Regions from separate parts of the Ruegeria alba genome, predicted to be linked through region 1. Evidence: riboswitches for the same ligand, from Rfam matches in the RefSeq annotation. Region 1 holds a riboswitch; the other holds the start of a gene.
The links. Region 1 has a riboswitch for cobalamin ahead of MB818_RS06435 (CbtB domain-containing protein). Riboswitches for the same ligand answer to the same signal wherever they lie in the genome.
Positions count from the first base shown of each region.

Region 2: linked by a shared signal. The riboswitch ahead of MB818_RS17295 (hypothetical protein) and the one ahead of MB818_RS06435 (CbtB domain-containing protein) in region 1 are both predicted to bind cobalamin.

Region 1 is NZ_JAKOEM010000003.1:164,659-170,172, forward strand. Features, by position in the region: gene MB818_RS06420 (cobyrinic acid a,c-diamide synthase CobB) at 1-1,239, shown strand, start outside; gene cobA (uroporphyrinogen-III C-methyltransferase) at 1,236-1,964, shown strand; gene cobF (precorrin-6A synthase (deacetylating)) at 1,957-2,700, shown strand; cobalamin riboswitch at 2,744-2,954, shown strand; gene MB818_RS06435 (CbtB domain-containing protein) at 2,990-3,160, shown strand; gene MB818_RS06440 (CbtA family protein) at 3,164-3,862, shown strand; gene MB818_RS06445 (hypothetical protein) at 3,926-4,420, shown strand; gene MB818_RS06450 (DUF1636 family protein) at 4,408-4,764, opposite strand; gene MB818_RS06455 (LysR substrate-binding domain-containing protein) at 4,820-5,514, opposite strand, start outside.
Region 2 is NZ_JAKOEM010000019.1:28,767-34,280, reverse strand. Features, by position in the region: gene rsgA (ribosome small subunit-dependent GTPase A) at 1-572, shown strand, start outside; gene MB818_RS17310 (alpha/beta hydrolase family protein) at 596-1,456, opposite strand; gene MB818_RS17305 (TetR/AcrR family transcriptional regulator) at 1,540-2,097, shown strand; gene ypfJ (KPN_02809 family neutral zinc metallopeptidase) at 2,094-2,945, opposite strand; cobalamin riboswitch at 3,051-3,263, shown strand; gene MB818_RS17295 (hypothetical protein) at 3,349-3,747, shown strand; gene MB818_RS17290 (protein-tyrosine phosphatase family protein) at 3,752-4,249, opposite strand; gene MB818_RS17285 (sulfatase-like hydrolase/transferase) at 4,603-5,514, shown strand, end outside.

The DNA.
Region 1 (5,514 bases):
GCGCTGGCCGAGGATGGGCTGACCGTGCAACCCTTCAAGAGCGGACCGGACTATATCGACCCCGCCTTTCATCTGGCGGCGGCGGGACGGGCCTCGTTCAACCTCGACAGCTGGGCGATGGGCAAGGGTCTGCTGGATGCTGTGGCCGCGCAGGCGTCGGGCGCCGATATCGTGGTGGCCGAAGGGTCCATGGGCCTGTTCGACGGCGTGGCGAAACCGGGCGAAACCGGCCACGGGTCGAGCGCCGAAACCGCGCTCAGGATGGGCTGGCCGGTAGTGCTGGTTCTCGATGTGGGCGGACAGGCGCAATCGGCGGCGGCGACCGCGCTGGGGTTCCGGATGTACAACCCCGACCTGCCCTTTGCCGGAGTGATCCTGAACCGCTGTGCCAGCCCCCGGCACGAGCGGCTGACCCGGCTGGGAATGGAGCGCGCGGGCCTGCCGGTTCTGGGCGTGCTGCCCCGGCGCGGCGACCTGACCCTGCCCGAGCGGCATCTGGGCCTCATTCAGGCGGTCGAACACCCCGACCTGGAGGCCGCCATCGCGGGCTATGCCGCCTTCCTGCGCGACCATGTGGATCTGGAGGCGATCAAGGGGGCAGCGGTCTCCTCAGGCCCCAATGGGCCATCGTCGACCGCGCTGCCGCCGCCCCCGGCCCAGCGCATCGCATTGGCGCGGGACGCCGCGTTCTCGTTCACCTATCCGCATCTGCTGGAAGGCTGGCGCGCGGGCGGCGCCGAGATCCTGCCGTTTTCGCCGCTGGCTGACGAGGCCCCCGCACCCGATGCCGATCTGGTCTGGCTGCCCGGCGGCTATCCCGAACTGCATGCGGGCACACTTGCCGCCGCCGAAACCTTTCGCGCGGGGCTGAGACGGCATGCCGAAACCCGGCCCGTGCATGGCGAATGCGGCGGCTACATGGCATTGGGTGAGGCGCTGATCGACAAGGATGGCACCCGCCACCGGATGGCGGGTCTGTTGGGCCTCGTCACCTCGTATGAAAAGCGCAAGTTCAACCTGGGCTATCGCCGGGCCGAACTGCTGGCGCCCCTGCCCGGCTATGGCACCGGCACCACCCTGCGCGGGCACGAGTTCCACTATTCCTCGATCCTGGAACAACCCGACGCGCCGCTGGCCCGTGTGTTCGATGCCGAAGGCGTCGAGGGGCCGCAAACCGGGTCCGTGCGCGGGAATGTCACCGGCACCTTCTTTCACCTGATCGCAGAGGCGGGATCATGAGCGGCTTTGTCTCCTTTGTCGGCTCGGGGCCGGGCGACCCGGACCTGTTGACGCTGAAAGCGGTGGATCGGCTGGGCAAGGCCGATGCGGTGCTGTTCGACGATCTGTCGAGCGGTCCGATCCTGACCCATGCGCGCGCGGATGCCGATCTGGTGGGGGTGGGCAAACGGGCGGGCCGCGCCTCGCCCAAACAGGACCATGTGAGCCGCCTGCTGGTGGATTATGCCCAGACCGGCGCGCATGTCGTGCGGCTGAAATCCGGCGATGGCGGTCTCTTTGGCCGGCTGGAGGAGGAACTGGTCGCGCTGCGCGCGGCCGGGATCGGATACGAGATCATCCCCGGCATCCCCTCGGCGGTGGCGGCGGCGGCGGCGGCGGGCATCCCGCTGACCCGACGACTGACCGCGCGGCGGGTGCAATTCGTCACCGGCCATGACGTCAGCGGGCAATTGCCCCCCGACCTGAACCTGCCCGCACTGGCAGACCCGCAGGCCACCACGGTCGTGTTCATGGGCAAGCGCACCTTTCCACTGCTGCTGGATGCGCTTGAGGCGCATGGCCTGCCACGTTCGACGCCTGCGCTGATGGCCGAAAGCGTCTCGACCCCTGAACAGCGCCTGACCCGCGCCACCATGGGTGAACTGGCCGAACGGCTGGCAGCGGAGATCGGCACCGCACCCGCCCTGATCCTGTATGGTCCGCTGGCGGAGTTCGGCGATGACTGAGCTTCTCCTGATCGGAATCGGCACCGGCAATCCCGACCACATCACCCGCGAAGGCATCGCCGCCATTCGCGCCGCCGATCTGATCCTGATCCCGCGCAAGGGGGCGGGGAAATCCGATCTGGCCGGGCTGCGCGAGCGCATCATCACTGACGCCACCGACACGCCGCCGCAGATCGCCTATTTCGACATCCCCGCGCGCCGCGCCGAGGATGGGTATCTGAAGGGTGTCGACGAGTGGCACGATGCCATTGCGCTCCGCTGGCAGGCGGCGATGGAGGACCACCCCGACGCGGCGCGGGTGGCGCTGCTGATCTGGGGCGACCCGTCGCTCTATGACAGTTCGCTGCGAATCGCGGCGCGGCTCGATCCGCAACCCAGGGTACGGGTGATTCCCGGCATCACCGCGCTTCAGGCGCTGACGGCGGCGCATGGCATTCCGGTCAACGCATTGGGGGCACCGTTCTTGGTCACCACCGGGCGGCGCCTGCGCGACGAAGGCTGGCCGCCCGCGGTGGATACCGCGGCCGTGATGCTGGACGGCGAATGCTCGTTCCAGGCGCTGGATATGTCCGATTACCACATCTGGTGGGGCGCCTATGTGGGCATGGAGGAACAGATTCTGGTGGCGGGACCACTGGCCGAGATGGCGGGCGAAATCGTCGAAACCCGTGCCCGCGCCCGTGCCGATCACGGCTGGATCATGGATATCTATCTTTTGAAAAAGCGCGAAAACTGACCGGAAAGGTCGCAAATGACGATTGCGCCGGATGCGCGTTCGCGGCTAAATGGAGGGGTCTGGTCCTGCCGGAGCAATCCGGATGCTAAGAGGGAATTTGGTGCGACCGCCCGTCGGTTCAGGCCAAAGCCGCCCCCGCGACTGTAAGCGGTGAGCCTCTGTTCAACCAGCCACTCCCGGGTTCGCTCCGGGGGGAAGGCGAACAGAGGCACCGACCCGCGAGCCAGGAGACCTGCCAGACAGGTAATGAAACACCGGCCGTCGGGTGCGGCGGCAAGGAGGAAATGACATGACGACCAAAACACTCAAGGCATCGGCCACCGGTTCCGCGATCCTGCCGGCTCTGTTCGCCGTGATCCTGGGCCTGGGCATCGTGACCCTGGCGGGCCATGTGCAGGCATCCGCGCTGCATGACGCCGCCCACGACGTGCGCCACGCAACCGGCTTTCCCTGCCACTGAACCATGTTCAGTCGCATTCTGACCAGCGCGTTGTTCGCTGGCGCTGCAGCAGGGCTGATTGCCGCCTTGCTGCAGTTTCTGTTCGTGCAGCCCGTGTTGCTGCATGCCGAGTTGTATGAAACCGGCGAACTGGTGCATTTCGGCGCCGAGGCGGTAAGTGCCCAGCCCGACCTGCCCGGCATGTTCGCCGATCCGATGCGCGATGCGCTGACGGTCGTTTTTGCAATGCTCACCTATACCGGCTATGCGGTGGTGATGGTCGCCCTGATGTCGGTGTCCGAGGGGATGGGTCATGCGGTCACCGCGCGCGCCGGTCTGCTCTGGGGTCTGGCCGGGTTCATCACCTTTCACTTCGCGCCCGGACTGAGCCTCGCGCCCGAGGTGCCCGGTGTGTCCTATACCGATATCACCGCCCGCCAGATCTGGTGGACCGCGACCGTGGCCGCGGCGGGTATCGCCATGTGGCTGATCGCCTTCGGCGGCAACCTGATGGCCTATGGCGCCGCCGCGCTGCTGTTGATGGCGCCGCATCTGATCGGCGCGCCCGAGCCTGACAGCTTTGCCGGCCCGGTGCCGACCGAACTGGGCGCCCTGTTTGCCGCCCGCGCCTTTGGTGTCGGGATGGCAGCCTGGGTGTTGCTGGGTGGTTTCGCCGGTTACTTCTGGCAGACCGAGAGCAAGCGCGCCGAAGCGCACGCCTGATCCGTCGACCCATATGCCCCGCCGGACCCGTCCGGCGGGGTTTTCCTTTGCTAGGAGACTGATATGTCCCGCTCTCTCGCTCTCTTCGCCATCGGCCTTGTCTTTGGTGGCGGTGCCGGTTTCGTCACCGCGGCGGCCTATGGTGTCACCTTTGACGGTCATGACCACGGCGACGCGGCCCAGCATGGCGCCCATGACACGGCACAAGGCGGCCACGACCACGCCCAGGCCACCCATCTGCCCGCAGGCCCCGACGCACCCGGTGTGTCCGTGGCACTGACCCGCGATCCGATGTCGGGCTGGAACCTGCATGTAAGCCCGCAGAATTTCCGCTTTGCCCCCGAAAACGCCTCGGCCAGTGACGTGCCGGGCGAAGGCCATGCCCATGTCTATGTCAACGACGTGAAACTGGCCCGGCTTTACAGCGAATGGATGCATATCCCCGACCTGCCCAAAGGTCCGGTCGAGGTGAAGGTCTCGCTGAACGCCAACAGCCACAGCCCGCTGATGGTCGATGGCATTCCGGTCGAGGCCGTGGTCACGGTTCAGGTGGAATAGGCCGGGATTCGCGCCAGCAGGCATTGCCGCAACCGTCCACAGGGACGGGCATCGGCAATCCAGCCTCCGGGGCTGTCCAGATAGACACGGCAGGTGGCGGCGATATCGTCGGCATCCGCCACCACGTCGAGGTCCGAGAACACATAGCTAGCCCGCCCCGGCCCCTGAAGGGCCAGCGCCACCGGGGTGGCGCAGGCGCCGAAACAGGCATGCTCCACCAGCTCCACCCGCCCGCTGAGCCCAGCGCGCGCCAACGCGTCGGACACGGCGGCACGCTCGGCCCCTTGGTCGCGGTCCCGCTCACCCTGACAGCTGGAGCAAAGGGAAAGGCGCATGTCGCTCATGGTGTCTCCTTGATCGGTGCGGCAGATGTGGCGCATCGGGTCCGCCGAGGCAAGCTCAACGCGCCATTTGCGCGGCCTCTATCCGCAGCGCATCCAGCACCCCGGCGACCGAGGGCGACAGGCTGGCAGATTTGCGCATCGACACGCCCACCGGCCCGATCGGGATCGGCACCGGCCAGTCGACCCGTGACAGTGTTCCGGCGCTGATATCGTGGCGCGGCACATGCGCGGGCATCACCGCCAGCATGTCCGACCCCACCAACAGGCCCCGATTGGCCAGATACGACACCGATTCCACCGCATAGGGCGGCGCACCACCGCCCAGGTCGACAAAGACCTGATCCAGCTGGCGGCGCAACGTGGTTTCCGCCGGTGGCAGGATCCAGGGGTATTCCATCAGGTCGGTCAGCGCGGGCGCGGCATGGCGATGTACCGGGTGGTCACTCCGGGCGACACATATCACCTCTTCGTCGAACAGCCTCTCCTGCACGATCTCGGCCCGGTGCCGGTGCATCGGCAAGCGCCCCACCACCAGATCGACATCGCCCGAGCGCAGCGCCGGCATCAGCACCTCGTTGGTGCCCTCGACCAGTTTCACCACCAGCCCCGGCTTGTCGGTCAGAAGCCGGGTCAGCACGCGGGGCAAAAACTCGGCCGAGGCGGCCAACAGCGTACCCACCACCACGCGCCCGCCATTGCCCTCGTTCAGATCGTCAAGTTCCTGGGCTGCATGGGAAATCTGCGCCAGGA
Region 2 (5,514 bases), on a different contig from region 1:
AGGCGCTGGCGCCGTTTCTGACGGTGCTGGCGGTCAACGCTCTTGATCCTGCCGATCTGGATCAGATCCTCTCATGGTGCCCATCCGGCCAGACCGGGGCGCTGGTGGGCTCATCAGGCGTTGGCAAGACCACGTTGATGAATGCTCTCACCGGTACGCAGGAGGCCACGGCCGGCATCCGCGAGGATGATGCCAAGGGCCGTCACACCACCACCGCCCGCGCCCTGCGGCGGATGGTCAACGGCGGCTGGCTGGTCGATACACCGGGCATGCGGGCCCTGCGCCTGCTGGATGCGGGCGACGGGATCGACGAGGTGTTTCAGGACCTTTCGGACCTTGCCACCGGCTGTCGTTTCTCGGATTGCGGACATGACAGCGAACCGGGCTGCGCCATCCAGGCCGCGATTGCGGCGGGAACGCTGGAGCCTGCCCGCCTCGACCGCTGGCGCAAGTTGCGGCGCGAGGATGCGCGCAACTCGGAAAGCGTGGCCGAAGCACGCTCGCGCGACAAGGCGTTTGGCAAGATGGTTCGCGCGGTGATGCGCGACAAGGAGGGCCGGAACAAGGGCTGACCAGCCTCGGGATCGCCCCCGCGTCAGGGGGCGATCAGCCGGGGCCAGAGTGCGACATTGCGCCGGGCAAAGGCGCCCAGATGGCCGATTTCGCTTACCCCGTGCTCCTTTGGCCGCAACAGGTGCCGCCGGGCACTGGCGCCATAGAGATCGGCCAGACGCCAGACACACTCGGGCGGGATCGTATCGTCATCCGCGCAGGCAAAGAGATCGACCTGCGCGTTCGAGCGGCCCCAATCGGGTTTCGGCAGGCGGGTGCCTGTCTCGGACAGATAGGCGCCGGGTGTTGTGCACCAGCGCCGCCATTCCCAATAGACGCCGGGCGGCAGGTCGGTGCCAAAGCCAATCGCGCGGCCCGGCAGATAGCCCAAGGTCTTGACCAGCAGGGGCGCATGGCCGAACCAGAACAGCCGTGCCAGCGCCTGATAGGGCCAGGGGTGGTCCGAGTGATGCACCAGCCCGGAACAGACGCAGATCATGCGCGCGATGGGCTCGATGCCCGGTTGCAGCGGCCCCAGCATGCCGCCCAGCGAATGGCCGATCACCCAGAGCGGCAGGCCGGGAAACCGGCGCTGCATCTCGGCATAGGCGGCGGGCATGTCAATGAGCGCCCAGTCGGACATGGTGGCGGTCGAGGCCGCAAGCGGCCCCCGCAACGAATGCCCGAAATCGCGATAATCATAGGTCAGGCAGGCCATGCCCTGCTCGGCCGCCAGCCATGTGGCGAAATGCTGGTAATAGTCGCGCGGCACCCCGGTGGCGCTGTTGATCACCACCGCAACCCGGGGCGTGCCCGCCGGGAGATAGAGCCGCGCCGAAAGCTGCGCCGACCCGGCGGGGAAATGAAAATCCTCGACCCTGACAGATGACTGCATATCCAGCATTGCGACCTCCAGATTCCCTAGACCGATTGGTCTATTCCTCATGTCTGGACCAATCGGTCTAGAGCTGTCAATATCCCCGGCACATGACCCAACGTCCGCTTCCGACCAAAGATCGCTTGATCCGCACCGCCGCCCAGCTGTTCCAGCGCCGGGGGTATCACGGTGTTGGATTGTCCGAGCTGCTGGCCGAGGCAGAGGCGCCCAAGGGCTCGCTCTATCACCACTTTCCCAATGGGAAATCCGACCTGGCGCTGGCCTCGGCCACCTGGGCCTCGGACCAGATGCTGCGGCTGATCGCGGCCTCGTTCGAACCAGCCGAGAGCTTTCATGCCGGGATGGAGGCTCTGTGCGGCAAGGTCGCGAAACTATTCGACAAATCGGGCCAGTGGGATGGCTGCCCGATCTCGTCGACCCTGTTCGAAGGGCCGGACAACGCCGCGTTTCGCGCCCATGCCCGCCACCTGTTCGAAGGCTGGATCACCGAGGGCGCGCATCACGCCAGGCGCTTTGGGCTGGCCGATCCGCAAAAGACCGCCGAGACCATGTTCATCCTGCTGCAAGGCGGCTGGATGCTGGCCCGTGCCCGGCAGTCCTCGGACGTGCTGCGCCGTCTGCCCGAGATGCTGCCGCGCGCGGATTAGAGCCGGTTGGTGCTGAACGTGTCGCAGCTTGCGACCCGGCCACTATCAAAGCCGCGTTCGAACCAGGCCGCCCGCTGCGCCGAAGTGCCGTGGGTGAATGTATGCGGTTGCGGCACCCGGCCCGCCTGCCGTTGCAGCCGGTCGTCGCCGATCATCCGAGCGGCGTTCAACGCCTCTTCCAGATCACCGCGTTCCATCAGACCCCGGACCGAGCGCGCCCAGACCCCGGACAGGCAATCGGCCTGCAATTCCAGCCGCACAGTCAGGGCGTTGGCCTCGACCTGCGAGGATTGCCGGCGCGCCTGATCCACCTGGCCCAGAATGCCCAGCTGATTCTGCACGTGATGGGCCACCTCGTGTGCGATCACATAGGCGGCGGCAAAATCGCCACCCGCCTGCAAGCGCCGCGCCAGCGTGGCAAAGAAATCTGTGTCCAGATAGGCCTTCTGGTCGGCCGGGCAGTAGAAGGGCCCGGTCGCGCCCGAGGCGCCGCCGCAGGCGCTGGATGTCACCTGAGAGAACAGCACCAGCGTCGGCGGGATGTAGTCGCGGCCAAGCTGGTCGCGGAACACCGTGCCCCAGACATCCTCGGTTGTGGCCAATACGCGCGAGACGAATTCGCCCGCCTGCCGCTCTTCGGCGGTCAGTTCCTTGGGTGTGCTCTGGCTCGGGCCCGGCTGTTCGGTCAGGAACGGGGTGACGTCGATGCCGGTAAAGGCGCTGATCACCAACAGCAGCAGCACCCCGCCGATACCCAGCCCACGCCCGCCGATGGCTATGCCACCGCGGCCGCGCTGCGCGCGGCGATCCTCGACATTCTTGCTGCCGCGCACCCCTCTCAACCGCATAACGGCACCCTTTTTCAGCCTGACTACTCGATACCCATACTAGCATCCCGCCACATGGGGAAAAATCCGGCAGAAACACCCGGCTTGACTTCGGCCCGCATCACCCGCTACCGCTGAGGCGATGGTTCCCGGTGGCACATGCGCCGGGATGAAAAGGGAACACGGTGCGGCCCTCTGGCGACAGGGGACCAATGCCGAGACTGCCCCCGCAACTGTAAGCGGTGAGCGATGCCGAAATGCCACTGGCCCTCCGGGCCGGGAAGGCCGGCAAAGCCCGGACCCGCAAGTCAGGAGACCTGCCATCGCAACCGTAACTCGAACCCGGGCGGGGTGTCCGGACGGGATGCCTAGGCCCTGATCGGCCGGTCCCCGACACCCTGTTCCGCCGCGCGGAGGGCGCAGGATGATCTGGACTACAAGAACGCATGAATTTGCCGCAACGCTCTGTCGCCGAACCGGCAGGCCCTGCCCGGCGTTGTCGGCATTGGCCGAGAACCTCGCCCGCGCGCTGCGGCAGGCTGAACCGATGACCGATGCAGGTTTCGCGATCGAGGGGCATTGCGAGATGCCCCCGTGTGGAGCAGGTTGCATGGCCCGCTACGCCGCCTCGCACAGCCGGATCCGCGTGTTCTGCGGCGTCGACGAAGACACCGCCCTGTCGCATCTGAATCGCTTTGCCGATGCGCTGATGACACCCGACGGAGCGGGATTTGCCGCCGGGCTGGGCCCGGTACCATGCGCCATGGCCGAGGCCCGCCCCCGCTGCGTCCACTCTGCTGCGACAGCGCAAGCAACGGCCTGAAGGATCAGTCCCGGATAGCACGGCCTGCCAGCGCCCAGTCCATCTGGGCGTCGGTTTCCACCGCACAGGAGCGGACCGACCGCAAATGCGCCAGCGCCGCCTTCGGCTCTTCGCCCGTCTCGATCATCAGGCGCAACGCCGCCATGCCCGACCGGCCACAGCCGCCCTTGCAATGGATCAATACGCGCCCGCCGCCGCGCAGCGCATGCCGGGCCGATTTGCTGATCGCCTTCCAACTGATCTCGGCATCACGGCCAGGCACTCCGAAATCATCGACCGGCAGATGAGCCCAGCGGCAGGCGCGACTCTGGATATCAGCACCAAAATTGCGTGCACCGTGCTGCAACATCTCGACCTCGGTCGTCATCGAGATCACCAGCCCGGGCGCCCAGGACCCGATCAGATCAATATCACTTGAATAGTTGCCAGACAGGCCCGGCAACTGGCAGATCGCCAGCGAGCCTCCCCCAACTTGCAGCGCATAGATCACCAATTGCGCCATCCGCAAAATTCCCTCTCCGATCGAGCCCACATCCAAGGCCGCAACACCTTGCCCAGCCGCAACATGACTCCGAAAGAAGCTTTGTCGCAAGTCACGATGCTGGTGAGTGCGCAAGGATTCGGGGCACAAAAGGGCAACCCGGCAACAGTGAATCCTACGCTTTAGGCCGTTCAGACCCCGCCTGAAGGGCAGCTAAGTTAAAGCTTACCGACAGGCGAGCCAAACCCTTGGCCAGAAATGCACGGAAGGGCCCGGTGCCATGTTTCCTACTTGGTCCCAACCCGGCTAGAGTGCGGGTAGTCTAGACCGGAACTGCAGGCTTTCCGACAGATATGTAAAAGGTATGCGCGCCCATGAATATCCTGTTCATCATGTTTGATCAGCTGCGCTGGGATTACCTCAGCTGTTACGGCCACAAGACCCTGAACACGCCCAATATCGACCAGTTGGCGACACAAGGGGTGCGCTTCGACCGTGCCTATATCCAGTCGCCGATCTGCGGTTCGTCCCGGATGAGCACCTATACCGGGCGCTATGTGCATTCGCACGGAGCCAGCTGGAACGGCATACCGCTCAAGGTGGGCGAGATGACCATGGGCGACCACCTGCGTGCGGCCGGGATGGGCTGCTGGCTGGTGGGCAAGACCCACATGCGCGCGGACGAGGAAGGCATGGCACGGCTGGGGCTTGAGCCGGATTCGCTGATCGGGGCGCGGGTGGCGGAATGCGGGTTCGACGTCTTCGAGCGCGACGATGGCATGCTGCCCGAGGGACCGGATGGCTATTACGACCCCGATGGCGCCAGGGAATACAACAAGTACCTGCGCGCCAAGGGCTATGAGAGCGACAACCCCTGGCACGACTTTGCCAATTCCGGGCTGGATGCCGAGGGCAATGTGCAATCGGGCTGGTTCCTCAAGAACGCGACCCGCCCCGCCAATATCGCCGAAGAGGACAGCGAGACCCCCTATCTGACCACCCGCGCGATGGAATTCATCGAACACCAGACCGGTCCGTGGTGCTGTCACCTGAGCTATATCAAGCCGCACTGGCCCTATATCGTGCCCGAACCCTATGCCAGCATGTATGGCCCCGAACATGTGCAGGACGTGGTGCGCAGCGACAGCGAACGGCAAAACGCCCACCCGCTGTTCAAGGCCTTCATGGACACCAAGGTGGGTGAGGCGTTTTCCCGGCAAGAGGTGCGCGATGCGGTGATCCCCGCCTATATGGGGCTGATCAAACAGGCCGACGACCAGATGGGG